Regions from separate parts of the Weissella sp. LMG 11983 genome, predicted to be linked through region 2. Evidence: riboswitches for the same ligand, from Rfam matches in the RefSeq annotation. Region 2 holds a riboswitch; the other holds the start of a gene.
The links. Region 2 has a riboswitch for lysine ahead of OIT45_RS01940 (amino acid permease). Riboswitches for the same ligand answer to the same signal wherever they lie in the genome.
Positions count from the first base shown of each region.

Region 1: another riboswitch for lysine. It lies ahead of alr (alanine racemase); the one in region 2 lies ahead of OIT45_RS01940 (amino acid permease).

Region 1 is NZ_JAOZFD010000001.1:1,817,775-1,833,384, forward strand. Features, by position in the region: gene OIT45_RS09115 (homoserine kinase) at 1-190, shown strand, start outside; gene rbsR (ribose utilization transcriptional repressor RbsR) at 206-1,198, shown strand; gene OIT45_RS09125 (DUF3114 domain-containing protein) at 1,232-2,248, shown strand; gene OIT45_RS09130 (aspartate kinase) at 2,305-3,660, opposite strand; lysine riboswitch at 3,769-3,938, shown strand; gene alr (alanine racemase) at 4,045-5,160, shown strand; gene lysA (diaminopimelate decarboxylase) at 5,173-6,459, shown strand; gene dapD (2,3,4,5-tetrahydropyridine-2,6-dicarboxylate N-acetyltransferase) at 6,478-7,191, shown strand; gene OIT45_RS09150 (N-acetyldiaminopimelate deacetylase) at 7,209-8,354, shown strand; gene dapA (4-hydroxy-tetrahydrodipicolinate synthase) at 8,365-9,243, shown strand; partial or broken gene dapB (4-hydroxy-tetrahydrodipicolinate reductase) at 9,246-9,984, shown strand; gene OIT45_RS09165 (aminotransferase class I/II-fold pyridoxal phosphate-dependent enzyme) at 10,048-11,229, shown strand; partial or broken gene OIT45_RS09170 (aspartate-semialdehyde dehydrogenase) at 11,338-12,432, shown strand; gene OIT45_RS09175 (hypothetical protein) at 12,554-12,931, shown strand; gene OIT45_RS09180 (peptide ABC transporter substrate-binding protein) at 13,918-15,540, shown strand; gene OIT45_RS09185 (proline iminopeptidase-family hydrolase) at 15,552-15,610, shown strand, end outside.
Region 2 is NZ_JAOZFD010000001.1:357,255-372,864, forward strand. Features, by position in the region: gene OIT45_RS01900 (penicillin-binding protein) at 1-1,185, opposite strand, end outside; gene ftsL (cell division protein FtsL) at 1,205-1,576, opposite strand; gene rsmH (16S rRNA (cytosine(1402)-N(4))-methyltransferase RsmH) at 1,621-2,565, opposite strand; gene mraZ (division/cell wall cluster transcriptional repressor MraZ) at 2,610-3,044, opposite strand; gene OIT45_RS01920 (hypothetical protein) at 3,553-3,933, opposite strand; gene OIT45_RS01925 (RsmE family RNA methyltransferase) at 3,982-4,728, opposite strand; gene prmA (50S ribosomal protein L11 methyltransferase) at 4,728-5,681, opposite strand; gene pyk (pyruvate kinase) at 5,838-7,259, opposite strand; partial or broken gene OIT45_RS01940 (amino acid permease) at 7,422-8,889, opposite strand; lysine riboswitch at 8,992-9,170, opposite strand; gene OIT45_RS01945 (hypothetical protein) at 9,358-10,005, shown strand; gene OIT45_RS01950 (GNAT family N-acetyltransferase) at 10,009-10,470, shown strand; gene OIT45_RS01955 (formate--tetrahydrofolate ligase) at 10,494-12,155, opposite strand; gene purD (phosphoribosylamine--glycine ligase) at 12,145-13,419, opposite strand; gene purH (bifunctional phosphoribosylaminoimidazolecarboxamide formyltransferase/IMP cyclohydrolase) at 13,429-14,955, opposite strand; gene purN (phosphoribosylglycinamide formyltransferase) at 14,952-15,542, opposite strand; gene purM (phosphoribosylformylglycinamidine cyclo-ligase) at 15,536-15,610, opposite strand, start outside.

The DNA of each region.
Region 1 (15,610 bases), 1.5 Mb from region 2:
GGGCGCGATTCGCCAAGCATCACATGCACTTGATGTCTACGGATCAGTGGTTGCAGGTGATGGACCAGCGGTGGTGACGTTGGTTGCACCAAACCAAACCCAAGATTTGTTAGATGTGCTGGCTTATTTGGATTTGCCAGGTGAATTTAAAGTGGTTGATATTGCAGGAACTGGGTTAACAGTGTTTTAAGAAGGAGAAGGAATAATGGGGAAGGCTTCAATCCGTGACGTTGCTAATTTGGCGGGGGTTTCAATTGCAACTGTGTCACAAGTACTGAATGGCAAGGGAGAACGATTCTCAGACGCCACGAAACAAAAGGTGTTGGCTGCACGTGACGAGGTTGGTTACGTGCCAAACGCCAGTGCCCGTAGCTTGAAGCGTGGGACAACGACGATGATTGGCGTGATTGTGCCAAGTTTGCGCAATCCATATTTTGGTGACATTGTGCAACGTATGCAAGAGGTGTTGCCAGAAAATGTGTCATTGCAAATCATGACGGCAGAAACCAGCACGGCTGATCAAACAGTTGAAACATTGGTAGCTGCGGGAGCACAAGGCTTGGTTGTAGCAAGTCAATTGTCTAATCCACCAGCCGTTGCGCGTAGCTTGCGTCGCCGTGGCATTGCCATGGTCGTGCTTGAAAACCACGATGAATTGGAAGATGCGGATGCTGTTTATGCATCAGATACGCAAGGTGGTCGTAAGGCAGCAGAACACTTGATTGCATTGGGCCACAAGCACGTGGTGTTGTTGGGTAATCAGGTTTATACGGATAACTTGCAATACCGTACCGCTAGTTTCAAGGAAACGATGGCCGAAGCTGGTGTGAAGGTTAGCGAAGTGGCCACACGTAATTTGACGAAGCACGCTGGTCGTGCGGCCGCGATGGCAGTCTCAGTCACGCATGCGACAGCTGCTTTTGCGTTGAATGATGAGCTAGCAATTGGTGTGATTTCGGGATTGAATGCAATCGGAATTAAGGTGCCAGAACAAATGTCAGTCATCGGTTATGACGACACTGATTATGCGGAGTTCTTCCGTCCAGCGTTGACGACGATTGAGCAACCGGTCTGGGATATCGCCAAGGCCGCCTTGGATTTAGTGCTTAAGCGGATTGCAGAATCGGACGCACCACGCCAAGTTTCAGCGTTCGATGCAAACTTAGTTGTGCGCGAGTCGACTGCACCATTAGCTTAATTATGGTAAGCTAGTACCTTGAGGAGGTGCGCCATGACAATTTTGTTTAAGCGAACACGCGATTTAATAGCGAATCCGACCGGAGTAACCGACCATAAGGCAGCAATGTCAGCAGCTTTGATAGGGCAAGTTGAGACATTGATGGCTGATGGTTGGTTACCTAAGTCTTTGGCAGCATATGTTGAGGCCGTTGCGAAGGCACCTGAGCTAAACGATGCGACGATGATGGACGTATTGGAAGCCAAGTGGTTTGAAGCACACAGAGTGGGATCAGCGCTCTTTACAGAAATGTTAGTAGCCGGTTTCCACCGTGGTAGCGCGCCAGCAACTGACCGTTTGGGGATGTTGTACAATGTTTTGGGGTTATATCTAGATGAAACCAACTTTGTGCAAATGACACATTTGGGTCTTTGGGATGATCGTGAAGCAACGCCTAACTTATACTACCTACAAATTAACGATGAAGATGAACTACAAGCCTATTGGCAGTTTGTTAACCGTGTTGCCTACTTGATGCGATTGAAGTACCGTGCTTGGAACGGTATTCGCTCACGTTATGCAACCAGTCGATTGTTGACGGCGACGTTTGACAACCAACTGCGTTACTATCTTGGCAAGCCAGTGTCTGATTTTGTGCGTGCCCAAGGCTGGACGCGTGCGATGTATGAGGCAAAGGTCCTTGAAGAGATGGGTCACGAGGTGCTACACCCTGGTGTTAGTCTGCACAATCGTGGCGTAGCGGACCAATCAAATGTGAAGGTGGTCACACCTGATTATCACGTTGAATTGATCTTCGATTCAGCTGATCAGGTTGTGTCATTGTGGCAACCACTTGAAGCGCATCAAGTGATTGTTGCAGATGGGTCAGTACGTTTCGTGCAAGATCATACTGTTTACTCACTTGATGAGTTGCAGATGATTGCCAACACCGAGTCAGCTAACTATGCTGGCCAAGGTGGTGAAATCCACCAAGCGTTGGATGTTCGCCCAGCTGCCCGCAACGCAGGTCTAGAAGCAACGTTGCGTAATTACGCGAAGAATCAATTTTAATCACAAATAAAAGCCGAGAATCTGTTTTAAACAGGTTCTCGGCTTTTTGTTGTTATTTAGAAGACGGCGTCGTAGATAACGCGGACGGCGTCGTTGACTTGGCTGGCTTTCACACCAAGCATCAATGAAATTTGTGAGGCACCCTGGTTGATCATCGGCAACGTAATGCCGGCTTCAGACAAGGGTGTTGCGATTTCCGAGAAAGCTCCAACACGGTTTTGCATACCTTCGCCAACCACCATGATAATCGCAAAATCATCAATCCATTCTAGATGGTCCGGTGCGATTTCGGCTTGAATTTCAGCGCAAATGGCATCCTGAATTGGTTGGGTGAGCTGGGTCTTATCAAAGATAATCGTCATGTCATCGATACCTGATGGCATGTGCTCATAACTTACACCGTGGCGTGCCAAGATTTGCAGAATTCGAAGCGTGAAACCAACTTCCTTGTTAAGCAAGTAGCGGTGAAGGTACAAAGCAGCGAAACGGTCGTCGCTGGCAATGCCAGTGACTTTCGCTGGATTAGAAACTTGATCTACCGGCACAATCATCGTGCCAGGTGCATCTGGCTCGTTCGTGTTCTTCACGTTAATTGGTATATCCGCCTCGATAACTGGAATAATCGCTTCATCGTGGAAAACGGCGAAACCGGCGTAGGCGAGTTCTCGCATCTCGCGGTAGGTCATGGTTTCAATCGCAGCGGGTGCTTTGATGATGTGTGGATCAACGGCATAGATAGCTGAAACATCAGTGAAGTTTTCGTACATATCTGCGTGGAATCCACGGGCCAAAATGGCACCAGTAATATCAGAACCACCGCGACTGAATGTCGCCATTAAACCATCAGTGGTATAGGCAAGGAAACCAGGGACAACAATCAAGCCTTCACTAGGGAGTGTGAACGCAGCGATGCGGTCATAGCTATCTTCGTTCACACGTGCCGCCATAGGTGAGCCTGAGACGGTTAAGCCAAGGTCATGCGGTGACACAAATTGCGCCGGATGACCGAGCTCGCGGAGAACATATGCGACCAATTGTGCATTCAAATATTCACCATGCCCCATGAAAGCTGCATATAAGTAATCAAATGACGGGTAGTGAATGCGACTCAATTGCGCAAGTTGATCAGATAAGGATGATAGAATCTCATTTTCTTCTAATTCAAAATAAGTAACGATGTCACGGTAACGTTGTAAAATCTGCGTTTGAATATCGGTCGTGTCTTCGCCAACAATTGTCAGTTGCGCGTAGGTCTTTAATAAATCAGTGACTTTAATGTCTTCTTTGAAACGCTTACCTGGCGCTGATACAACAAGGATTTTACGGTCTGTATCGGCCAGCATAATATTTAAAACTTTTTCAAGTTGGGGTCCGTTCGCAAGGGAGGACCCGCCAAATTTTACAACTTTCATGATGAACTCCTTCAAATAATGGCTAATTGACGATAATTTAAAAAGAAAAGTTCTCAAAAGTCAACCCTTAACACTCCTAATCCTAAGGAGTATTCTAATCGTATCTTAATTATTGATAGAGGTTGCGACCAACAAGAGTAACTTAACCGAGCCGGCACCGGCAAGGACGTTAAGTGAAAGGGGCGGTCGCCGAAATGAATTAGCGCAACTAATTTGTTGGGACAACAGTTAAGAGCTGTTGGACTGTCGCTGGAAATCAGCGGAGAGCTATCGTAACAGTCTATTTGAATGCTTTTTCGAGCGATCAACTGACAGTGCGATAGTGCCGTCGGTTGATCGTTTTTGTTTGCCCGACGGACACTAAAGAAAAAAGAGGAAGGCATCATGGTAGTAGCAGTCACACGTCCGACACGTCTTAATATTTCGCAAGCAGCAGTCACGCACAATGTTCAACAGGTTCGTGAAAGTGCCCACGCAAGTTTCGTTTTTTTGGCAGTGAAGGCCAATGCTTATGGTTTTGGGTTGGTACCCATGAGTCAAGCGGCCTTAGCGGGTGGCGTTGATGGATTGGCTGTCGCAGTTTTGGATGAAGGATTGGCATTACGCCAAGCAGGTATCACCGCACCAATCTTGGTGTTGGGGATTACGTTGCCACAATATGCGAAGTTGTTGGCCGATAACCAAGTGATGGCAACGGTCGGTTCGCTTGCTTGGTTAGAAACGGCAGCCGAATACTTGAGTCCGGATGGTCCACGCCTGCAAGTAAATTTGGCGGTAGATACCGGTATGGGGCGCATCGGCTTCCGTGAACGGGCGACGTTGGAAACGGCAATTACCTATTTGAAGGCCCATGATGACATTTTTGATTATCAAAGCATCATGACGCATTTCTCTGAAGCAGATTCGACAGAGGAAGATTACTTCCATCAACAATTGCACTGCTGGCATGAGTTGACGGATGGCCTGCCAATGCCACCTTTGGTTCATCTCGCTAACTCAGGAGCCGCCATGTATCACGCTGACGAAATGCCCACGGATGTCATTCGGGCTGGTACGGTGGTGTACGGCGTTGAACCATCGCTTGGTGAACTTCGTGATGATGATTATTTGGAGCCGGTGATGACACTTGAAACGGAGTTGGTCTTCGTCAAGCGTTGCCACAAGGGCGAAGGTGTGAGCTACGGTCACACGTACTACACCGAAGAAGGCGAGTGGATTGGCACAGTGCCGGTTGGTTACGGTGACGGTCTACCACGTAAGATGCAAGGATTTGAAGTGATTGTGAATGGCGAGCATCGTCCAATTGTTGGGAAGCTAGCCATGGATCAGATGATGATTTCATTGCCTGGTGAATTACCAATTGGGACGACCGTTACGATTATCGGTCGCCAAGGTGATGTTGAAAACCGCCTTGAAGATGTCGCTGATTATGTGGGATTGGCACCTTGGGAAATTTCAACTGGCTTACAAGAACGCATTTATCGTCAAATTACAGATTAGTAGGGGAAAAAGATGACAACACCATATGAAACGAATGCTGCCGGCCATTTGACGGTTGGCGGTGTAGAAGCAAACGAATTAGCAGAACGATTTGGCACACCTTTGTATGCCTACGATGTGTCAGCAATGCGCCAACAGATGCGTGACTTCAAGCGCGTCTTTACAGAGCGCCAGGTCGATTACGCCGTCTCATACGCATCAAAGGCTTTCGCAACAGTTGCAATGTATGAGGTCGCTGCCCAAGAAGGGATGCACATTGATGTTGTGTCGGGTGGTGAGATTTACACGGCGCTCGAAGCGAACTTTCCAATGAGCGATGTTTCTTTTAATGGTAATAACAAGTCTGAAGAAGAACTTGTGATGGCAATCGAAAACAACCTGGGCACGATTATTGTTGATAACTTCTTTGAACTGCATTTGCTTCATGATTTGTTGGCTGAACGTGACCGTGTGCAAAACATCCTATTGCGTATTACGCCAGGTGTTGAGGCGCACACGCACGATTACATTTCAACGGGTCAAACGGATAGTAAGTTTGGCTTTGATGTGAATAGTGGCCAAGCGCAAGCAGCATTGCAAGAAGCATTAGCTGATCCGCACTTCAATGTGTTGGGTGTTCACGCACACATCGGGTCACAAATCTTCGATGTGACTGGTTTCCAAATGGCAGCCACAAAGTTGGTTGATCTGGTCCATGAATGGGGCTTCAATCCGCAGGTTATTAACACCGGTGGTGGTTTCGGCATTCGCTATACCGAAGATGACGAACCGATTCCAGCATCTGATTTCGTAGCAGCAATTATCGATACGATTGCTGAAAAGACGACTGAATATGGGATGCCAATGCCAGCCGTTTGGATTGAACCAGGTCGTTCAATTGTTGGTCCAGCAGGTGTGAGTTTGTACACGATTGGCTCACGTAAAGATGTGCCAGGCATTCGTTCATACCTGTCTGTTGATGGTGGAATGGGTGATAATATTCGTCCTGCTTTGTACCAAGCCAAGTACGAAGCGGTGTTGGTTAACCAACCAGATGCACCAACTGAAGAAGTCGTTCGTGTTGCTGGTAAGTACTGTGAATCAGGGGATGTGCTGGTTTGGGAGCAGGCGTTGCCAAAGACGAAGGCTGGGGATGTCCTCGCCGTTCTGGCAACCGGGGCATATGGTTACTCGATGGCATCCAACTATAACCGCAACCCACGTGCCGCTGTTGTCTTTGTTGAAAACGGTGAAGCAAAGGTGGTTGTTGAACGTGAAAGCTACCAAGATATCGTGCGACTAGATCGCCACTACTTATAGGAAGAAAGAGGTCATAGCATGGCAGAATTAGACGCACAATCAATCATTAATTTCATTGCAACTGCACCCAAGCAAACACCAGCGCGGGTGACGTTAGCGGGCGACTTGGCCGATATCGTTTGGCCAGAAACGGTCCAAGCATTTATTGAAACGCGCACGGGAACTGTTATTGGTGACTATAACGAAATTGCGCCAGTATTGGTGGAACATGCCGGCCAAATCACTAACCAACACGTGGAATTGTTGGCTCGCAACTCTGGTGTGCCGTTGCTTAATTACGATGGTGTGCCAGCCCGTATTGAACCGGGTGCCGTTATTCGTGATCAAGTCGAAATTGGCGCGAACGCCGTCATTATGATGGGAGCCATTATTAACATCGGCGCTGAGATTGGACCTGGTACGATGATTGATATGGGTGCTGTACTCGGCGGCCGTGCCATTGTTGGGGCGCACAGTCACGTTGGTGCAGGTGCCGTACTGGCTGGGGTGGTTGAACCAGCTTCAGCACAACCGGTGCGTATTGGCGATAACGTGTTGATTGGTGCGAATGCGGTTGTGATTGAAGGGGTTCAAGTAGGTGACAACGCGGTGGTTGCGGCTGGTGCGATTGTCACGAAGGACGTCCCTGCGAACACAGTGGTAGCTGGGGTGCCAGCGCGCGTCATCAAGGAAATTGACGCCCAAACGAGTGCGAAGACAGCGATCGTTGATGCGTTGCGTAATTTGGATTAATGAAACAGGGGAAGCATATGGCGACACTAGATTTAATCAAAATTCGACGTGATTTGCATCAAATCCCCGAACTAGCCTTACACGAAACGCCAACGCATGCGTATTTGAAAACCGTTATCGAAACATTCAAAACGGATTTCATGACGATTCGTGAGATACCTGAGGTACCAACGGCTTTGTTGGTGCGCTTAGCTGGTACGAATCCGACTCGCACCATTGGGTATCGCGCCGATATCGACGCCTTGCCAATTACTGAAGCAACCGGATTGCCGTTCGCTTCGACAAATGACGGTGTGATGCATGCCTGCGGACACGATATGCATATGACGGTTGGGCTTGGTGTGCTGGCATACTTTGCCACGCATCAACCGAAAGATAATTTACTTTTCTTCTTCCAACCGGCTGAAGAGTCAGATTATGGTGGACGACGAGTCTATGAAACAGGTGCCTTTACGGGAGACTGGCGCCCTGATGAATTCTACGGCTTGCATGATCATCCCGGCCTACCAGCTGGTCAAATTGCGAGTCACATGGGCACGCTGTTTGCTGGGACAACGGAAATTCACGTCACGTTTACTGGTCGTGGCGGGCACGCCGCATTTCCACATCAAGCGACCGACGCGATTGTGGCAGGGGCAGCGTTTGTATCGGCGATTCAGACAATTGTGTCACGTAATGTTGATCCAGTTCGCGGTGGCGTCGTGACGATAGGGACGTTCCATGCCGGGACGATTGGTAACGTGATTGCTGAAACGGCGCACTTGGATGGCACAATTAGAGCGTTCCGCCAAACAGACATTGAAATGATGCAACAACGCGTGCGCGACATCGTTGCCGGCATCGAAACGACGTATGGTGTGACTGCGGATTTGTCCTTAATCCAAGGTGGCTATCTACCGGTTGAAAATGATCCGACCACAACACAATTATTCATTGATTATATGGCCAACGCACCTGACGTTGATTACACGGACATTGCCCCAGCTATGACCGGAGAAGATTTTGGTTATTTGTTACACCAAATTCCAGGGACGATGTTCTGGCTTGGTGTCGATGATGTATCGCATAGTTTACATGAAGCGGGGTTATCACCAAATGAAGCGGCAATTCAGCCGGGCGTGGATGCAATAACGGGTTACTTAACATGGCGCATGGCGCAATAGGGGAAGAGTGATGTACGAAAATATTGAATTAATTACCGCAATTATTACGCCATTTACGGCGAATGACCAAATTGATTATGTGGCATTAGACCGACTAGCAGATCGGTTGATGCATGATGGAACCCAAGGATTTGTCATTGGGGGCACGACTGGTGAATCACCAACGGTAACGCATGACGAAAAAATTGCGTTGTATACGCATTTCGCAGCGCACATCGGCGACCGCGGTGTAGTTGTTGCTAATGTTGGTGACAACAACACGGCACATTCTGTGGTGTTGGCTAAGGAAGTGAGTGCCATTCCTTGTGTCGATGGCTTGTTGGCGGTGACGCCTTATTACAATAAGCCAAGTCAGGCGGGGATGATTGCCCACTTTACGGCGATTGCTGACGCATCAAGCGTGCCGGTAATGCTGTATAACATTCCGGGGCGCTCAGCGGTGGGACTAACGAATGACTCTGTCGTAACGTTGGCCCAACATCCAATGATTAATGCGGTTAAGCAAGTAACTACGATTGATGATTTGGCATTCTTGGTTGGTCACACACCAGCTGATTTTGCAGTTTACACTGGGGAGGATGCCCAAACGTTGGCGGCCAAGGCGGTCGGCGCAACGGGAACGATTTCAGTGGCTGCTCACGTATATAGTCGCGAAATGGCGGACTTGTTTGTGGCGGTTGCGGACGGTAATATCGAAACAGCAGGACGCTTGCAACATTGGTTAACGCCACGAATGAACGCGTTCTTCCGCTACCCATCCCCAGCGCCAGTCAAAGCAGTATTGGCACAACGTGGCGAAATCGAAAACACGACACGTTTGCCAATTTTGCCATTAACGGACGCTGAATTGGCGGATGTGCAAGCGACACTCAATGAAAAGGACGATTAAACATGACAACGGTTTTATTAGCCGGTGGCTTTGGTAAAATGGGGCTGGAAATCCAGTCGCTCATTGCTGAACAACCAGATTTAGAATTAGTGGGAATTCTTTCAGCAACGCTTCATGAAAGTCCCATTTCCGTGTATACTGAACTGGACGAGATCGACACGCCAGCCGATGTTTGGGTGGATGTGACGCAACCTGAATCAGCCTTTGATAATGCGACTTATGCGTTGTCTCATGGTTATGATTTGGTTGTTGGTACCAGTGGGTTGTCCGCTGAAGACGTGACGCAATTGGGACACCTGGCACAGAAGTATAATCGTCATGCGATTATTGTGCCAAACTTCTCATTGTCGGCTGTTTTGCTGATGCAATTTGCTGAGCAGGCAGCCAAGTATATGTCGGATGCTGAAATTATCGAAATTCACAATCCGCATAAGTTGGATGCACCATCTGGCACGGCCAAAGCGACGGCTGCAAAAATTGCGGCAGCCCGTGAAGCTTAACCAGTGGCACAACGCCAACATGATGCGGCCCGTGGTGAAGTCATTGATAATGTGCCCGTGCACGCCGTTCGTTTGCCAGGCTACGTTGCCGAAGAAGAAGTCATCTTTGGTGCGCCAGGTGAAACGCTACGTTTGAAGCACATCATTTACACGCACATCATTTATGGGGGGCGTTGCGTTAGCTATTCGTCAGGTTCATCAAATCGATGGGCTGGTAGTCGGTCTAGAACACCTATTGTAATTGTTGCCCAAGTCCAGCGAGGCTTAAGAAAAAAGAATGGCCGGAGAGCCAAAGGAGACTGAAATGCCAGAAGTAAATCCAGCCCTTGCAAACCGTTATAACAAGGAGCTTGCCAAGATTTTGCCATCACCAATCCGTGTGATTGATCAAAAGTTTTCAGCCATTGATGGCATCATCAAGTTGACGCTAGGTGAGCCTGATTTTGCGGTGCCTGAGCACATTAAGGCGGCTACGAAGGCCGCTATTGATGCTGATGATTCACACTACGCCGCACCACATGGTCACTTGAGCTTGCGTGAAGCAATTTCTGATTACTTGGTGGAGCGTTTTGATGCACCACGCTACAACCCAAATGGTGAAGTTGTCGTGACGGTTGGTGCCTCAGAAGCATTGTTTGCAACGATGAATGGCTTGTTGAACGCGGGGGAGAAGATTATTATCCCAACGCCAACATTCCCAATGTATGAAGCGATTGCTGACATTATCGGTCTTGATGTTGTGGGCATTAACACGGCACCTGATTTTGTGTTGACGCCAGAAAAGTTGGAAGCAACGCTGGCTGAAAACCCAGATGCCACGGCTATCTTGTTCAACTACCCATCAAACCCAACTGGCGTGACGTACTCAGCTGATCAAATTGAGGCAATCGCCGCAATTCTAAAGGCTCACAACATGTTGGTCTTCTCAGATGAGATTTACGCTGAGTTGGTTTACGATGGTGAGCACGTTTCAATGGCATCATTGCTACCAGATCAAACGATTTTGATTAGCGGATTGTCAAAGTCTCACGCTATGACAGGCTACCGTATTGGGTATGTGGCTGGTCCAGCTACGTTGATGGCTCACGTCGGCAAGATGCACCAATTCTTGGTCACGACGGCACCTGGTCCAATGATGGCAGCTGCTGAAGAGGCGTTGCGTAATGGTCGTCAAGACGCCATTGATATGCGTGATACGTATAAGCAACGCCGTGATTTGGTCATGGCTGGCTTGGCGGAAGCTGGCTTTACGGCCGCACAACCAGGTGGTGCCTTCTATATCTTTGCCAAGATTCCAGCGACGTTGAACACGAACGACATGGAATTTGTCATTGATTTGGCAGAAACGGTGAAGCTAGGTATCGCACCAGGTTCAATTTTTGGTGCCGGTGGCGAAGGCTACGTACGTTTGTCATACGCAGCCTCAACTGAAGACCTAACGGAAGCCGTTAACCGTTTGAAGCAATACGTTGCTTTGAAGGGCTAACATAAAATGAGAACAATTTAATTTTTGGAAGCACAACCGGTCAATTTCGGCTTGTGCTTTTAATGTACCCAAAATTCGGGGTTTTATTAAAATTTGAGGAGTAAACACATGAGTGAAGAACGATCATATACAGTTGCTATCTTGGGAGCTACCGGCGCAGTGGGGTCGCGCTTAATTGAACAATTGGCCCAGTCATCAATTCCAGTAGCGTCACTAAAGCTATTGGCATCAGCCCGTTCAGCCGGTCAAACACGCGAGTTTCGTGGTGAAACAATCACGATTGAAGAGGCGCAACCGGAGTCATTTGAAGGGGTGGACTTGGTACTGGCCTCAGCTGGTGGTTCCGTATCAGCTCGCTTGTTGCCAGAAGCAGTAAAGCGTGGGGCCGTTGCCGTCGACAATACGTCATTTTGGCGCATGAACGACAATGTACCGTTGGTTGTTCCTGAAGTGAATGAACAAGCATTGTACGAACACAACGGCATTATCGCTAACCCAAATTGCTCAACGATTCAAATGGTAGTGGCCCTTGAACCAATTCGCCAACAATTTGGTTTGAAGCAAGTCATTGTCTCAACGTATCAAGCTGCTTCCGGTGCTGGTCAATCAGCTTGGTAAGAGTTGCTCGATCAAGCGCAACAACACTTGAACGGTGAACCAGAAACCGCTGAAATCTTGCCAGTAAAGGGTGACAAGAAGCACTATCCATTGGCTTTCAACTTGTTGCCACAAATCGACGTGTTTGAAGATGAAGGATACACGCACGAAGAGTACAAGATGATTCACGAAACGAAGAAGATTATGTTGGGCGACAAGAACGCCAAGGACATCAAGGTGACGGCAACGGCAGTGCGTGTGCCAGTTCCAGTTGGTCACGGTGAGACGGTTTACTTTGAAGTTGCTGACGCAGACGGCGCTTCAACACCAAAGATTCAACAAGCCTTGTCAGAAGCGCCAGGGGTGGTGTTGGAAGATGATCCAGCCAACCAAATTTACCCACAACCAATCAATGCTGAGGGTAAGCGCGATACCTTTGTTGGTCGCGTGCGTCCAGACCTTGAAAATGATGGTAGCTACCACATGTGGGTTGTTTCGGACAACTTGTTGAAGGGGGCGGCTTGGAACGCAGTGCAAATCGCGGAACGATTGGTTGCTTTGAATTTGGTACGCGTGCCAGAAGGGTCGGCCGAAAAGTTCGCATAAAGCAGACTGAGAATGTTGGAGGTTTTAGACCAACAGCTACCGTGATAAGGGATATTAATGACGAAATGTTAGTGCCTAGGCTATAATGAGTAGTAATTATTAAATTTAGGTGGAACTGAACATGTCATTATCACTAGCAGATATTCAACGCGAGCAACCACGCCAAGTGCCATTGGCTAACTGGCAAGATGTGTTGCAAGCCGAACTAAACGCCTTCGATACCGCTAGCTCAACGGTTAGTGGAATTGGGGATGTTGCCAAGACAATCAATTTTGCCATTGATCGTTTCCACATTGCGCGCAACACGGACAACGTTTTGACGTTCCGCACATTGAATGACACGTACATTCTTGATGTGATTGGTGGTTTGGTGTTGTCACAATTATTGGCAAAGCACTATCTAGGTTCAGTATTGCCAGCCCGTATTGCAGAAGGTGAAGGCAATGACTACCCAGTTATGACTGAGTGGATCAACGAAATCAGCACAACAGTTGAATAATCAACACAAGAAGCACTCAGATTTATTCTGGGTGTTTTTTGTTTGTGGTGAGTGTCGACGCGTTGCGTCGAGGCATGGGGGCTGGGGACTATCTCCGGCAAAGTTCAAACTGGGGCAACCGAATGGCGCAGACGCCATTCAGCGGGACAAATAACTCCCCCTAATCCTTTTTAGTCCTGTGTGGGCTTATCTGAATAGCGCTGGCCATGCGGCATGTTGCCCCACTTTGAACGCTCCGATAGTCCCCAGCCCTCATGCCAGCAGCCAAGATGTTCTAGTCTGTCTGAGATAATCATCTACCGTAAAAGAAATGAGTGAACAGTTCACCCAATAGTTTCGAAGTGGATGAAAATCAAACAAATAGAGTATTTCTTGGTTGCTGTGTTTGGCCCCGCCACGCGTATAGACACGTGCAGACCTTGACCCGCAGGTGTGGGTTCTTAGCGGGTTTCCCGCTTAGAGCCACGGGAGTTAAAGGGAAACGCAGCTTGCTGTGGTTCGCGCTCCCTGCAGGTCATGGTCAGTACGTGTTAGCGTGCCAAAAGAAGGGGCCAAGCACTCCGACCGGAGGTCGGACACACACCACTAACCAACCTACAACCCAACATCAAAACATTTGATTAAAATTAAATTAGAGAAAAGTGTTGACTTTTATAATTAACCTCGTATACTTAAGAACATCAAGAAAAGAGGAGGACAACGTCATGAAGTACGTGTCAGTAGAAAAGTTGAATGTTATGACGTTGGTTGCCCCAATTATCATTGCGATTATTATTATTATTTCGCAGTGATGGTTGGCTTTTTGAGATGCTAACGCTAGCCATGACTGCTTCCCAAGGAAGATTATCATGGCTAGCCAAATTTAATTACTTTGTAAACGAGTAACGGCTAGTATTTTGCGCAGAATACTAGCCGTTTTTTTATATAAATTTTTTGAGCTCAAACTTTTACTCGTAGGTCATACAGGAATATTAGGAGATATGGTTATGAATAAGTTTGTTAAGAATTCAGTTTTGATGTCAGCAACATTGGTTATGGTCGCAGGGACTGGGGTGCCGGTTGTTTCAGCAAGTGAAGGCAAGGCCATCAATTGGACGCTTACTGGTGATCTAAAGACGACCGACCCTTCAAATGTTGCGGATATCCCATCGCAAGATGCCGTTATGGCAACTGGTGAAGGTTTGTACCGTGTTGGTAAGAGTGGTCAACCGGAATTGGCCGCTGCTCAGTCAGCCGATGTGTCACAAGATGGTTTGACTTGGACGTTTAAGTTGCGTGACAACTTGAAGTGGTCAGACGGTTCAAAGTTAACAGCCCAAGATTTCGTCTACAGTTGGCAACGTACGAATGATCCTAAGACGGCGGCTATCGGAGCGATGTTCTTCAGTGGGGTGAAGAACGCTGATGCCATCCAAGCTGGGAAGGTCACGGATTTAAATGAATTGGGTGCTAAGGCCCTCGATGATACAACGTTGCAAGTGACTTTGGAACGTCCATTGCCACAGTTTAAGGCTGAGTTGGCGATGATGTACTTCTTCCCTGAAAAGCAAAGTTTCGTGGAGCAAACGGGTCAAAAGTTTGGCACAACCGCTGTTGATTCTCTTTCAAGTGGTCCATACGTCTTAAAGAAGTGGGATGGTTCAAGTTCATCATATACGTATGAAAAGAACCCAAATTACTGGGACGCAGCCAATGTTAAGACGCCAGCGGTTAATGTGACGACAACAGCCGATGCAACGACGAGTTTCAACCTATATAACTCAGGCAAGACGGACTTTGCATTGTTGAATGCCACGCAAGCCCGTAACTCAAAGAACAAGGCCGGATACACGGTGGTTGATACCGCTGCAACAACCTACATGACGATGAACCAAAAGAATAAGGCGTTGCAAAACGTGAAGGTTCGTCAGGCACTATCATTTGCGGTTAACCGTGAGAAGCTAGCGAAGAATGTGTTGACTGGTGCGGCTGAACCAGCTAAGACCTTTACCGCCAAGGGGTTGGCAAAGGATCCAAACACGGGCAAGGACTTCACAGTTGGTGCGCACACGAAGTACGTCAGTTATGACAAGGCACAAGCTGCCAAGTTGTGGCAACAAGGGTTGAAGCAGGTTGGTCAAAAGCAAGTGAAGTTGACGTTGTTAACAAACGATACCGATGCAGCTAAGCAAACTGGCCAATACTTGCAATCACAATTGGAAACGAACTTGAAGGGCTTGACGGTGTCAGTGAAGTCAGTGCCAGCTAAGCAAACGAGTTCACTGCAAAAGGCCGGCAAGTTTGACTTGTCATTGGCAACATGGAACGCGGATTACACTGATCCGGTTGATATGTTGCAAACATTGGTAACGGGGGCATCTTGGAACCTAACTGGTTGGTCAGACAAGAAGTACGATGCGCTCTATGAGAAGGCAACGACGACCGATGCAAACGACGAGAAGGCACGCTTTAAGGACTTGGCAGCCGCTGAAGAGTATGCGCAAAAGCAAGGTGCTGTAGCGCCATTGACATACTCAAAGATGACCGCTTTGATGAATCCAAAGGTGAAGGGCGTCTTCGTAAACCCGGTTGGTGGCACATTTGATTGGAAGAACGCAGTTAAGAACTAGGAGAAAACAGTATGACAAAAGACGGAACCCATATTTTGAGTTTGGATAATGGCTACCATTTGTGGTCACG
Region 2 (15,610 bases):
CTTGTGCCATGTTTCAGCACCCATCTTTTGCTCGGTCAACGCCATCGCGACGTTTGAAGATTCCGCAATTCCACGTGCATACGTAATCGTGCCCCAACCTTGACCGTTATTCCAGTCAGTAACGCTCTTATCACCAATCTTCAGGGTTCCAGATTGATAATACGCATCACCATCCCAATTGTTAGTGTCGATTGCTGCTGCCAAGGTGATTCCCTTCATAACAGATCCCGGTTCATAAACAGAACCTGAAATCTCATTTGTCCAGTAATCGCCGATACCTTCACCGGTAGTCGCGTTGAATGAAGGACGTTGCGTGGTCGCAACAATATTACCCGTCTTCGTATCCAGTACAATCGCCAACGCTGACTTAGGCTTCATATCATCATACAAATATTGCATCTTCTCTTCGAGCGTCGTCTGCAACTTTGTATTTATGGTTGTATAAATATCATACCCGTTTTTTACGGATTGGTCTTTCTTTGAGACACTCGAATCTGTATCATCAGCCGAAGTTGTCTTAACACCTTTCTTACCAGAGAGTTGTTTATTGTACTTTTGTTCGATTCCCATCAAGCCAACAATGCTTTGTGCACCAGTCTTGTCATCCGTTTTTTCACTCGTATAACCGATGACATTTGACGCAAAGACCCCGTTTGGATAGAAACGTGACGCACTGTTTGTAAAGGTGATACCCGGTATCTTCAATTTATTGATTTTCTTATACGTTTGAGAATCTAACTTTAGTCCACGTGAGCCAAATTGAACCTGCTTCAACTTATTTTTGCGTCCCTTTTCCAAGGTCGTCACATAAGTTTTTGGATCACCACCCAAGATGCCTGCTAGCTGCTTAGCTACCTTTTCATCTTGACTTGGGGCAACATAGGCTGGCTTTCCTTTGCTTGTTTTTTGCGTGTCATCAATGACTGCAGCTAAAGTATAGGTCGTTGCGTTTTCAGCTAGCACATTCCCAACTGAGTCAAATATCTCACCACGCTTAGGCTGAACTGAATTCTGACTTCGGTAAACTTGTTGAGCGGCTTCGTTTAACTTATGCCCCTTCACGTCTTTTGTGATGGCAACATAAGAAAAACGGACCCCCAACACAACCAAAATCAGCAACATGGTACTTACTAGCACAAAGCCTGTAATACGACTGTTTTTATCCGATTGGTTACGTTTTGGCATCCGCTGTTTCTTCACCATGCTACTTCACGTTCCTTATGTTTTGGTTTTGAAGCGTCAATCCGTTCTTAGCCGCAATATCGTTCAAACGACTTGGGCTCGTCAAATCACTCACTTCTTGCTTCAAATCATTGTTTTGATTACGTACCTTTTCAAGGGAAGCTGACGTTGTTGCCAGTTGTGAGTTTGCTGTTGCTGCACGGTTTGACGTGTGTACGACAACCATCGCCATAAAGACAACAACAAATGCAGTTGCCACGCAAAAGGCGATGTCAATGGCGTTAAAGCCTGGCTTTTCCAACTTACGCTTAACGACACGAACGTGTGGGCGTTGTTGTGGTTGATCAACTTTGCGAGGCGACGTTGTGTGCGTGTAGTTTGGCATTGCATCCATGATGTTCAGATCCTTTCTTCACCGTCCATCATGGGCGGCATATGCTATCGTAGTCGTTCGATGACGCGCAACTTTGCTGAATGAGCGCGGTGATTGTTAGCCATTTCTTCTTCTGAAGGTAAGATTGGCTTACGCGTCACGAGTTTATAATCAGGTTGCATCTCATCCGGAATGATTGGCAAGCCAGCTGGCAATTCAGGAACTGCCGTCTTTTCCTTAAACATCGTCTTAACGAGGCGATCTTCAAGCGAATGGAAAGTAATGACCGAAATACGACCACCAACCTTCAACATATCCAAAGCTTGTGCGAGTGATTCTTCGACCACTCCCAATTCATCATTCACGGCAATTCGAATGGCTTGGAATGAACGCTTGGCCGGATGACCTCCTGTTCGACGAGCCGCTGCAGGAATTGCTGACTTGATGACCTCAACCAATTCAAATGTGGTTTCAATTGGTTTAACTTCACGTTGGCGCTCAATTGCACGTGCAATTTGCTTAGCGAATTTTTCTTCACCGTAACGTGACAAGATGCGTAGCAAGTCGTGGAAATCCCACTCGTTAACTACCGTACGCGCTGTCAATTCTTGTGATTGATTCATGCGCATATCAAGTGGTGCATCATAGTTATATGAAAAACCACGTTGTCCGTCGTCGAATTGTGGTGATGACACACCCAAATCGTAGACGATACCATCAATTTCAGTGACCCCAACTTCAGCAAGTGCGTCACGCAAGTTACGGAAGTTATTTTGAATGAAGGCAACTTTACCTTCAGACAACTCAGTGGCCAAATGTTCTTTGTTGTAGTTAATTGCCGTAATGTCTTGATCAAATGACCAAAGCTTTCCGGTAGTCAAACGACTTGCCAACAACTGTGAATGACCACCGCCACCCAACGTCGCATCAACATATGTTCCGTCTGGCTTAACATTTAAATTATCAATTGCTTCGTTAAGCAATACGGTTACGTGATTGAACTCCGTCATATGTAATTGCCTGTTCGACCTTTCTAGTTCGTATCAATTTGCTGTTAGAAGCCCAGGTCTTCCAATCCATCAGCAATATCATCAAAATTCTCTGCAGTTTCTTCTTCGTAAGCTTGCCACTTCTCGGCACTCCAAAGTTCGAACGTATCATCACCCAAACCGAAGACCGTGACATCCTTATCGATATTTGCGTATTCGCGCAAGGTTGGTGATAGATTCACACGACCTTGCTTGTCGAATTCAACTTCTGTTGCCCCACCGAAGACGAAACGCTTAAATTGGCGCGCCTTGGCATTTGTTTCTGGCAATGCGTTAATCTTAGTTGAAAAATCTTCCCAGCCTTGCATCGTGTAGGCACGCAATGAGTGATCCATCCAACGTGTAATCACAAAGGATTCACCCAACTGATTGCGGAATTTTGCGGGGATAATCAACCGGTTCTTAGTATCCAACGTGTGTTGGTAAGTTCCCATGAACATCGGCGATACCCCCTTTCAAATTATTCAGCAATTTCAGATGCTGTGGCGTATTGAGAATAGTCGACATTTCAATACATTTAATTTACCACAATCTCCCACCTTCCACCACCTGCCCCCACGTTCTACCACTGGGATATATGGTGTATTTTAGGGTTCAAAAGCCTATTACACCGGCCCTGACGCTCCTTTTTAACAGTCACTTTACAAGTTTTCGAATAACTTTAGAAAATGAAGAATTTTTTAAGGTTATAAGGTCAAATCCTTGATATACCAACGGTTAACAACTTAGTTATGGAGATGGTGGGAGGTGGGGAACGGTGGGTGGGAAGATTAGGTGGTGGAAAGTGGTGGGGATTTGAACAAAAAGTGGGTGGCATCCCCACTGACGCCATCAGAGCATTGTTTCGTTCATTACACCCCATGACATCATAGGGTGTAATCCCCACTTAGCACCCAAACCACACAAAAAGCGCGACCTTAAAACCAAGGTCGCGCTTTTAAAATCTATTTAAATTTCGCGGAAACCGCCATCAACTGGAATTTGATCCTCGATGTCGATTTCTTCTTCCTGTCCACGTGTAAAGGCGAACAACTCAATAACGAAATAAAGGGCTGCCAAATAGTAGCCATACATCGCTGAGTTCAGATGTAGCCAAACTGACACCAAGAACACCACTGGCCACACAAACATCAAGTACCAGAAAGCACCGCGCTTACGCAAGAAAGCTCCTGCAATAGCACTGAAAATCATGTTTGCCACAAACAATGAAAAAATAATTTTAACATTCGCCGTTAACGGTGATTCGTTAATTGCAAACGGTACTAACAACCCCAAGATTGGCATCCAAATCCAGAACCGCCAATCCAACGCTTCTTTCAAACGCTTCATATCAATTCCCCTTTTAACATCCCTGCAACGATGTTAACCTTAAAAATTCTAACGTGCTAACTCAAGTGCATAGCCCAATGCACTTAGCGCATAGAGCGGTGCGGTCTCGGCACGCAAAATGCGCGGCCCAAGCCCTGCAGGCACAAAGCCAAACGTATTCGTTAGCAAGTCTAACTCACTTTCCTTTAACCCACCTTCAGGTCCAACCAAAAAGGCAATTTTGTCGCCCACGTTCAAGTGACTAAACTGGGCCACCAGTTGCGCTGTTTCGCCCTGCTTGGCACTCTCTTCCCAGGCAACGATCTTAACCATATCATCCGGCAGATCCAAATCACGTAGTTTTTCAACATACGTCACATCTGGCACACGTAGTCGGTGTGATTGTTCAGCAGCACCTTGGGCAATCTTTTGCAATCGCGCAAGCTTCTTATCAGCTTTCATCCCCCAATGGACCACTGACCAATCCGTCTCCACGATAATGACGTGGTGAACGCCTAATTCGGTCGCTTTTTGAACAACCAATTCAGGTTTATCACCCTTAGCTAAGCCAAGAATGATTGTCGTCTCCACCGGCAATTCAACATCAGTTGCCACCTCTTCAACGACACGCATCGTTGTCATTTCATCAGCAACCTGAATCACTTCAGCCACCACCATGGTTTGTTGATCAGGATACACAAATTCTGCCTGTGTCCCTTCCTTGCCACGAAGGACGGTCATTAAATGATGTTGCACATCTTCTGGCAAAATAAATTCTTGACCGGCTGGCGCTTCAGTCAAAAAATAACGTTGCATTATTCGTCCTCGCTTTTACGGTGAGCAATCAAACCATACCATTCACCAAGCTTCATCGTCTCGTCGAGCGCATAGCCATTCTCTTCCAACTTCGCAATAATCGTTTGCGCCTTGTCTTCGTAAATACCTGATAACAAGAACTTACCACCTGGACGCAAAACGCTATCAACTTGTGGAATCAATGGTACAAGCACTTCAGCCAACATGTTAGCCACAACAATATCAAATTCTTGGGCCGGTACATCGCTTAGCAAGTCACTTGCCATCACTTGGATATCTGAGGCAACAGGATTCAAATCCAAATTACCTTGAGCTGATCGCACAGCCACTTCATCAATATCCGTACCTAGCACCTTATCAGCCCCCAACAACTTTGCCGCAATACCAAGCACACCTGAACCAGTTCCAACGTCCAGCAAACGTTCACCGCCACGTACGACGATTTCAAGTGCTTGCATCATCAAACGTGTCGTTGGGTGGGTACCAGTTCCAAAGGCCATCCCAGGGTCCAAAACAATCACTTTTTCGCCTTCTTGGGCTGGTTGGTATTCTTCCCACTTAGGCACGACTGTCAAATGACGTGTCACACGAACTGGGTGGTAGTACTTTTGCCATTCAGTAGCCCAGTCTTCATCCTTAACTGCACTCGTTGTTACCTTACCTGGTGTTGCATCAAGTCCAAATGATGCCAATTGGTTCACACGCATTTGCACATCGTTAATCACCTCAGGCAAATTAACATCTTCTGCAAAATAGCCAGCGACCGTCGCACCTGATTCGCGGTGCTCAACAACATCCCAATCGACCCATACAGTGGCATCAGCAGGTTCATAGCTGTTCACATCTGCCGCATCATCGATTTGGATACCTTCTGCCCCGGCTTCCATCAAAATATTGCTGACAGCTTCAACAGCCTCAGTTTGTGTCTCAACAATTATTTCTTGCCAACTCATCAGCACTTCCTCATCACTTCGTTATAGTCTTAACAACAGAATAACATAAAGTTGCCTAAAAATGTTGTCTGCTTTAACCCGCTTCTTTGCTTATCGCGACAACAAAAAAACGAGAGATACAATGTATCTCTCGTTCTTAATTAACACAACTAATAATTAGTCGACCGTAACAATCGTCATCAAGTTAGTCGTACCTGAAGTCGTTACAGGAATACCTGCAGTAACGATGATAGTATCACCCTTTTCTGCCAAACCTGCAGCAACAACTTCCTTCTTAGCCAATTCGATCAAAGCATCAGTGTTGTCCACTGCTTCTGAGATCATTGGTTGAACACCCCAGTAAATCGTCAATGAACGTTGTACACGCTCGTCGAACGTCAATGCCAAGATGTCAGCGTTAGGACGGTACTTTGAGATCATCTTTGCCGTGTAACCTGAAGTCGTTGCAGCAACGATAGCCTTAACGTTCAAGTTTTCTGCAGCCGTAGCAACAGCAGCAGCAACTGATTCAGTAACGTCTGATGCGTCGAAGTTGTTTACGTGACGGCCGTTTGCTGCCAAAGCAGTTTCTGCCTTCTCGTCGATGCGTGCCATAGTAGCAACAGCAGCAACTGGGTAAGCACCGTTAGCTGACTCACCTGACAACATAGTTGCGTCAGTTCCGTCAAATACGGCGTTGGCAACGTCGGAAGCTTCGGCACGCGTTGGGCGTGGGTTCTCTTGCATTGAGTCCAACATGTCAGTAGCAGTAATAACTGGCTTACCGGCAGCGTTCATCATGCGGATCAAGTCCTTTTGTACCAAAGGAACGTTTTCTGCTGGAATTTCAACACCCATGTCTCCACGAGCAATCATCAAACCATCAGAAACCTTCAAGATTTCGGCGAAGTTGTCGATACCTTCTTGTGATTCGATCTTAGGGAAGATCATAACATCTTCCTTACCAGCTTCTACCAACAAAGCACGGATGTCTTCAACGTCTGAAGGCTTACGTACGAATGAAGCGGCGATGTATTGGATACCTTGTTCCAAACCGAAGCGGATGTCATCGGCATCCTTTTCAGTGATACCTGGCAAGTTGATTGAAACACCAGGTGCGTTAACACCCTTACGTGATCCCAACAAACCGTGGTTTTGAACTTCAGTAACCAATTCGCGGTTAGCTTCGTCCTTTTCAGTGATCAACATGTCGATCTTACCGTCGTCGAACAAAACGTGTCCGCCAACCTTAACGTCGTCGAACAAACCAGGGTAAGTTACGGCAACCTTTTCCTTAGTACCTTCAAGAGAAGCATCCATTGAGATGCGAACAACATCACCGATGTTGAACTCAATCTTACCTGGCTCTTGAACAGTCGTACGGATTTCGGCACCCTTAGTGTCCAACAAGAATCCTACAGTCTTACCTGAAATCTTCTCGGCTTCGCGCACAGCGTTCATACGACCCAAGTGCTCTTCGTGGTCTCCGTGTGAGAAGTTGAAACGTACAACGTTTGCACCTGACTCGATCAACTTAGTAATAGTCTCGACGTCAGAACTAGCTGGTCCAAGCGTTGAAACAATCTTGGTCTTCTTCATGATCTGAAAAATCTCCTTCGTTTTGTGTTGATAGTGTATCTATCTAACTGATGTTAATTGTACTATTTTTCACTTTTTTTGTACACAATTTTTGTTTCTTATCTGTTCCAATATTCAAACAAAAAACACACAAGCTTACAGCTTGTGTGTTTTTTAACATTATTATTGTCGTGCGTCCGTATCCAAATCAACTTCCGTCAACTTACGCAACTTTGTCTTGTGCTTAATCTTGTATCCAAGGTACAAACCAATAAACAATGGTAGTGACATGTACGTTGTGATAATTCCTGACCAGTTCCAGTGTGAAATTGGTCCTTGGAATGATGCCAAGTCTTGTCCAACAACAACAACGATTGACAAAACCAATGCCAAAATTGGACCAACTGGGAACCACTTAGCATGGTAGCGGAGCTTCTTCATCACGGCCTTGTGCCACAAAGGCACGACGGAAACGATAGTGTGAAATTGCGATACCAATCCAAGCGATGAAACCAGTCAAACCTGAAGCAGCCACCAAGTAATAGTAGATACCAGTTCCAAAAACAGACGTGACGAACGTCAACAATCCAACGGCTACCGTTGCCAACAAGGCCGGTACTGGAATACCTGTGTTGATGTTAACGCGTGCGAATAGCTTTGGCGCCTTTCCTTCAACGGCCATGGCGTACAGCATACGCGTTGAAGCGTAAACACCTGAGTTGGCTGAAGAAATAACTGATGTCAAGATAACGGCGTTCATAATTGAAGCAGCAGCTGCCAATCCAGCTTGCTTAAAGACCAACGTAAATGGTGAGACCGCAATGTTTGTTTCACTTGAACGGAGCAAGTTTGGATCCTTGTAGTAAATCAATGCCCCAATAATGAAGATGGCAAGGATATAGAACAAAAGGATACGCCAGAAGACTTGCTTGATAGCCGTTGGCACTGACGTTTCTGGTGTTTCTGACTCACCAGCCGTAATACCAACCATCTCAGTTCCTTGGAATGAGAAACCAGCCACCATGAAGACGGCTAGCATACCACCAACACCACCGACGAATCCGTGGTTACCGCCAGCTGACAAGTTACGTGGTACATCTGGGTGATAAGCCATGATACCGAAGATTGTTGCAACTCCGATGACCAAGAATGCGACTACCGCAACAACCTTAATTGTTGCCATCCAGAACTCAGTTTCAGCGTATGACTTAGCTGACATTAGGTTGATGACCGTAATCAAGAGCAACACTAGCGCTGACCAAATCCAACTTGGGACATTTGGCAACCAGTAGCCCATGACCACACCGACCGTTGCCGCTTCAACCGCAACCGTAATTGCCCAATTAAACCAATAATTCCAACCCATGGCAAAACCGAAAGCAGGATCAACGAAACGATCGGCGAACGTTGAGAATGAGCCTGAAACTGGCATGTAAGTCGCCATTTCACCCAAACTGGTCATCAAGAAGTAAACCATCAAACCAATAACCGCATAAGCAGTAAGGGATCCGAATGGTCCAGCTTGTGCAACCGTTGCACCTGAGGCAACGAACAAACCAGTACCGATTGTCCCACCAAGGGCAATCATTGACAGGTGACGCGTCTTCATCGTGCGCTTCAGCGTCCCTTGATTCTGTTGATTATCTGACATAATTCCTCCTATATAGAGAGGCCTAATCGCACTCGTGAGAACGAAAAAAGTCCCCAGTTCATACCATCGCATAAACTAGGGACCTCGTTTGAAATCATTAGTGTTGTCGATAGCGCTCCGCAGCCGACGAATTTTGCTGCGACAGTCCTTCCGTTGTTCACGTAAGGACCAACATGTTTCACCGCCGTGAAAACACATTTCGGCAACCGCCCCTTTAAATCAACCGCCTTGTCTGCCGACTTGGTTGATCACTCATGTTGGTTGCGACCTCTATGTCATATTTAATTTATGAGACTAAGTATAAGCGTGTTTTCAGACATCGTCAACCCAACTCGCAATCTAACCCTAAAAACTTCTTAAATACCGCTTAAGCGTAAAACTTTATCACACCCTTTTTAAAAACACTGATGATACGATATATGAAAAGTTAGTTAACCACATTGGTTGTTAAAGGAGTTGACGAATATCATGATTATTAAGCCCTCTAAAAGCCGGCTCATTATATTAATAATAAGTATAATGGCTTTCTTACTTCTAACCATTAGCACTTTTCTTGGTGCTTCGCTGCTCACTTTAATCGATTCAGCTGAGCAGAACTTTTTAGATAGCATGGCGCCTGCGTCATTGTCGGTACTAACTAAACCATTTGTTTTATTTAGTCACGGCTTATTGTTTGGCTTGGTCATCTTTGTACTTGCTTTTTTGCTTTGGGGATTTAAATTCAAAATCCCAGCCGCATGGATTGTGCTAACGACCATCAGCGGGTCATTGTTGATTAACCTCTTCTCGTTAATCTTCCCCCATCGCCTAGCTGGCCAGGCAACACAATTCCCAGCCCATACTATCTTTTTCGTCACATTACTTTATTTCTTTCTCAGCAAGATTATTGTGCCAGAGTTGAAATCTTTTCCACGTCAAATTGCTGGTCAAATTATCATTTTAACAGGTTGGATTCTCACCTTTATCGGCACAGTTCTCTCAACTAACTACACATTTTCCGACGCTGTAGCCGGGTGGTTACTCGCGATTGCTTGGCTACAGCTCGCTGCCCAATTTTACAGTAAGTACGCACCACGTGCCTACCGTATGAACGGATTCAGTACTTCATGGTTCTAAAAAATGGCTAAAATCACATTACGCTCTTGGCAATCGACAGACTTCGATGCCTATGAAAAATTAATCGCACAACCTGAAATTATGCAAGGCGCTGGGTTGCCTAATGCAGACACACAGCAACGTCGCATGATGTTTGAAACGGATTTATATCAGCCATTCCAGGCTGCAATCGTGTACAAATCTCAAATTATCGGTAGCATTATCACCTACGCCCGGGTTTCTGAAAACGGTGACTTCATCCCTAATGAGTATGACCTGGCCTATTTCTTAGATAGCCGGTTTACAGGCCACGGCATTATTACCCAAGCCTTAGATAGCTTTATTGCAGCACTACCGAACTCAACAACTCTACTAGCTGAAACATTTGTTGATAACGTCGCTTCACAGCGCGTCTTGGAAAAGCTTGGTTTCATTAAAATGGGGGCTTACAACGACATCATTGCATACAAAAAGCCGATCAGTTAGATCGGCTTTTTTATTATGCAATTTTAGAACAAGCCAGTAATCTGACCGTTTTCATCAATGTCAATATCATATGCTGCTGGGTGACTTGGCAATCCCGGCATCGTCAAAATTGAACCAGTCAAGGCAACCAAGAAGCCAGCTCCTAACTTAGGCACAAACTCACGCACATGAATCTTAAAGTCCGCTGGTGCACCCAACTTCTTCGCATCATCACTCAATGAGTATTGCGTCTTCGCCATGATAACTGGCATCTTATCCCAACCACGCTTTGCAAACTCACGTAATTGCTTAGTAGCCTTATCTGACAATTCAACACCAGCACCGCCGTAAATTGTTTGCACAATCTTTTCGATTTTTGTAACAGCATCATCTTCAGGTGCATACAATGGCGTAAAGTGGCTTTCTTGCTCAGTTGCTGCGATAACTGCTTGCGCCAACTCTGGCGCACCAGCACCGCCTTGCGCCCAAACGTCAGCCATGTACGCCTCAGCACCACGCTCACGAACGTAATTCTCAACCATCTCGATTTCTTCAGGTGTGTCACTCACAAAGCGGTTAACGGGAACAACAACTGGCACGCCGTAACGTGACATACTCTGCAAGTGTTGTCCCAAATTAGCCAAGCCGGCTGACAAAGCGTCAAGATTAGGTTCTGTCAATTCCGTCTTAGGCAAACCGCCGTGCATCTTCAACGCACGTACCGTCGCCACAATGACAATTGCGTCCGGTGTCTTACCCAACAATGGCACCTTGAAGTCCAAGAACTTCTCACCACCCAAGTCAGCCCCGAAACCAGCTTCAGTGACAACGTAGTCCGCCAATTGTAGGGCTGTCTTAGTTGCGCGAATTGAGTTGGTTCCTTGCGCAATATTGGCAAATGGACCTCCGTGAATCAACGTTGGCGTGTGGGCAAGCGTTTGAACCAAGTTTGGCTTAATCGCATCCTTCAGCAACGTCGTCAACGCACCAGCAACACCCAAGTCCTTAACTGTCACAGGTTCCTTGTCGTACGTGTAACCGATAACGATGCGCTCAATACGCGCCTTCATATCCATCAAATCATGTGACAACGTCAAAATAGCCATCAATTCAGAAGCAACCGTGATATCAAAACCATCTTCACGCGGCACTCCAGAAGTTGGACCACCCAAACCAATTGTAATGTGGCGCAAAGCACGATCATTAACATCCAAAGCGCGCTTCCAAAGCAAGCGACGTGGGTCAATGTTCAAAGGATTTCCTTGGTAGATGCTGTTATCGATAACGGCGGCCAACGTGTTGTGGGCACTTGTCAAAGCATGGAAATCACCCGTAAAGTGCAAGTTTATGTCAGCCATTGGGACAACTTGGGCGTATCCACCACCAGTAGCACCACCCTTCAAGCCCATAACTGGTCCAAGTGACGGTTCACGCAACGCAACCATCGTCTTCTTACCAGCCAAGCTTAGCGCATCAGCCAAGCCAACCGTCACCGTTGACTTACCCTCACCAGCTGGCGTTGGGTTAATTGACGTCACCAAAATCAACTTACCCAAATCATTTTGTCGGTCAGTTTCATCGATTTCAATCTTGGCTTTATCACGACCGTATGGTTCCCATTCAGCTGCCGTCAAGCCAGCCTTCTCTGCAATTTTTTCAATCGGCCAAACTTCAGCCGCTTGTGCAATTTCAATATCAGTTTGCATCCCCAGATACCACCTTATTTCTTCGAACCGCCTGATAACCAATATCATGGCGATAAGCTAATGTTGTTTGTGTCGCATCAATTGCCTCGTACACCATCTCTTGCGCCTGTGACGTCGTCGCTGCATGACCGACAACCGTGGCGATACGACCACCATTACTTATTAGTTTATCATCATTTCGCGTCACACCCGCATAAAATGTGTTGATATCAGCAATTGAAAATGATGGTAGGTCGATATGCTCAGTAGTTGTTGAAGGATAACTTGGGTTCACCAGCACGACGCCAACATACACGTCATCCTGTTGCCAGATTGCCTTCGGTTGTTCACCAGCCAATAATGTCGAAATAAGTTCATAAAAATCACTTTGTAGCTGTGGCAAAACAACCTGAGCCTCCGGATCACCGAAGCGCACATTATATTCAACGACTTTAGGACCATCATCAGTCAGCATCACGCCTGTGTACAACACACCCGTGAACGGCATCGCGCGCGCTGCCATCGTGGCCAATGTTGGTAACACCAATGTTCGAATGGCTTCTTGCACAATCTCATCTGAAACCCAGCGAACTGGCGAATAGGCACCCATACCACCAGTATTTAGACCTTGATCATTGTCAAAACGGCGCTTATGATCTTGCGCAATTGGGGCGTGAATGACTCCATTGGGGCCAACTAAACTAAATATTGAAAACTCCACCCCCGCCATATATGACTCAATGACCAACGGCGCATCCGCCTGACGTTCATACGCGAGTTGAATCATCGTTTCAGCATCTTCACGGTCACGACAAATCACCACGCCCTTGCCGGCTGCTAAACCATCTTGCTTAATGACAAGTGGCAAGTCAAAGTTTTTTAGCGCCTGCAATGCGCTAGACTCATCGGTAACCATCACTGACGTAGCGGTTGGCACCCCTGCTTGCGCCATGACGTCCTTGGCAAATTGCTTTGAACCTTCTAACTGCGCAGCTTGTTGTGTGGGACCAAAAATCTTTAGCCCTGCTGTTTGAAAAACGTCGACCACACCAGCAATCAGTGGCGCTTCTGAACCAACAAACGTCAAATCAACCGCTTCTTGCTCTGCTAGGTCCCGCAATCCAGCGACATCCATCATATCGTGATTGATTGTCCGAATACCTACTGACTGCATCCCCGCATTACCGGGCACCACAATAACTTCTTCAACATCAGCACTCCGCAGAAATGTTTCTGCTAACGCATGCTCGCGGGCCCCAGACCCAATTACCATCAACTTCGCCATGTTTCTCTCCTAGTGCTTAAAGTGGCGCGTGCCAGAAAATACCAATGCAATACCAAGCTCGTTGGCCTTATCAATTGACGCTTGATCCTTGATTGAGCCACCGGGTTCCACAATTGCCGTAATCCCATGTTCAGCTGCGTAGGTTACTGAGTCGTCCATTGGGAAGAAGGCGTCCGATGCCAAAACCGCATTTTCAAAGCCAGGCTTTTCACTTGCCTTCGTAATCGCCATCTTAACTGAATCGATACGATTTGGTTGGCCCGCCCCAACGCCAAGCGTTTGTCCCTTTTGGGCAACCACAATCGCGTTTGACTTCACGTGCTTGACCGCCTTTTGGGCAAAAATCATCGCTTCAAGTTGGGCTGACGTGGGTTGCACATTACCAACCACTTCGAAATCAGCCAACGTTTCAGATACTAGGTCACGCTCTTGCATCACGACACCACCAAGGACAGCTGTCAATTCAACCGCTTGTGGGACATCCGTTGTGAACGGCACTGTCAACAAACGCAAATTCTTCTTCTTAGCCAACACATCGTACGCTTCAGGCGTAAAGCTTGGCGCAATGATAATTTCCAAGAAAATTTGGTGCATCTTTTCAGCAGTTGCCAAATCAACTTCACGGTTCAGAGCGACGATGCCACCAAAAATAGAGATGTCATCAGCAGCAAACGCAGCATCCCAGGCTGTTTCAATCGTCGTTCCTTGTCCAATTCCAGCTGGATTCATGTGCTTAACCGTCACAACAGTTGGCTCATCAAACTCAGCAATAATACGCAAGGCCGCATCAGCATCACGAATATTGTTATATGACAATTGCTTACCGTGCAAAATATCAGCAGACAAAACCGAGTACGCCGTTGGCAATGCATCGCGGTATGCAGCCGCTTGTTGGTGACTATTTTCACCGTAACGCAACGGCTCAAATAGCTCGTAGGTTACCGTCTTTTGAGCTGGAAATTCTTCATCCGTCAAATAGTCGGCAATCAAGGCATCATATGCTGCCGTGTGACGGAAAACCTTAGCACCTAGTTGACGACGGAACGCATCATCAATCGTGTTGGTTTGCAGCTTTTCAAGCACAGCATCATAGTCAGTTGGATCAACAACTGGCAATACAGCCGCATAATTTTTCGCCGCTGAACGCAACATTGATGGGCCACCAATATCAATATTCTCAATGGCATCCGCCAATGTCACGCCTGGCTTTTGAATCGTTTCCTTGAACGGGTACAAATTCACCACAACCAAATCAATTGGCGTAATGTCATGTTCGGCCAGCGTTGCCATGTGAGCAGGATTGTCACGCTTGGCTAACAATCCAGCATGGACACGTGGGTGTAATGTCTTCACACGTCCATCGAGCATTTCAGGGAATTGCGTTACTTCATCAATTGGCGTCACTGGCAAACCAGCCACCTGCAACGCTGCCAATGTGCCACCTGTTGAAACCAACTCATAGCCCAATGCAACTAGTCCCTTGGCGAACTCCGCCAAACCGGCCTTATCTGAAACGCTTAGTAGTGCTCGTGTCATGCTTGAAATGCTCCTTCTTTAATTAACTTTGCAACAGTATCTGGATACAACTGATGTTCCGCGTCGTGAATACGTTCAGTCAGTTCATCAATTGTTTCGTCTTCTGAAATAAGGACTGGCGTCTGCGCAATAATTTGCCCTGAGTCAACGCCAGTATCAACGTAATGAATTGTCACGCCAGTCACTTTAACCCCGGCGTGCCAAGCATCTTCAATCGCATTATTACCTGGAAAACTTGGCAATAACGCTGGGTGAATGTTTAAAATACGCTGTTCAAACGCTTGAACAATGTATGGCGTCAAAATTCTCATATAGCCAGCAAGCAAAATGCCAGTCACGCCATCTGCTTGTAATGTCTTCACAATTTCTTGCTCGGCCTCTTCTCGTGACGCAAAAGCTGGGTAGCGAATTTGCAATAGCGGCACATTGGCCGCCTCGGCGATAGCAATCGCTCCTGCTTTTTTGCGATCTACAACGACTCGCACAATATCGCCACCGAGTGTGCCAGCTTTGGCAGCTTTTAACAGCGCTGCCAAATTTGAGCCAGTACCTGACGCGAAGACAGCGAGCTTAGGCTTTTTCACCATGGTCGTGCTCCTTGCCAGATAATTGGTTGCGACTTGCGTGGGACCATTTCACCAATGATAAACGCTGG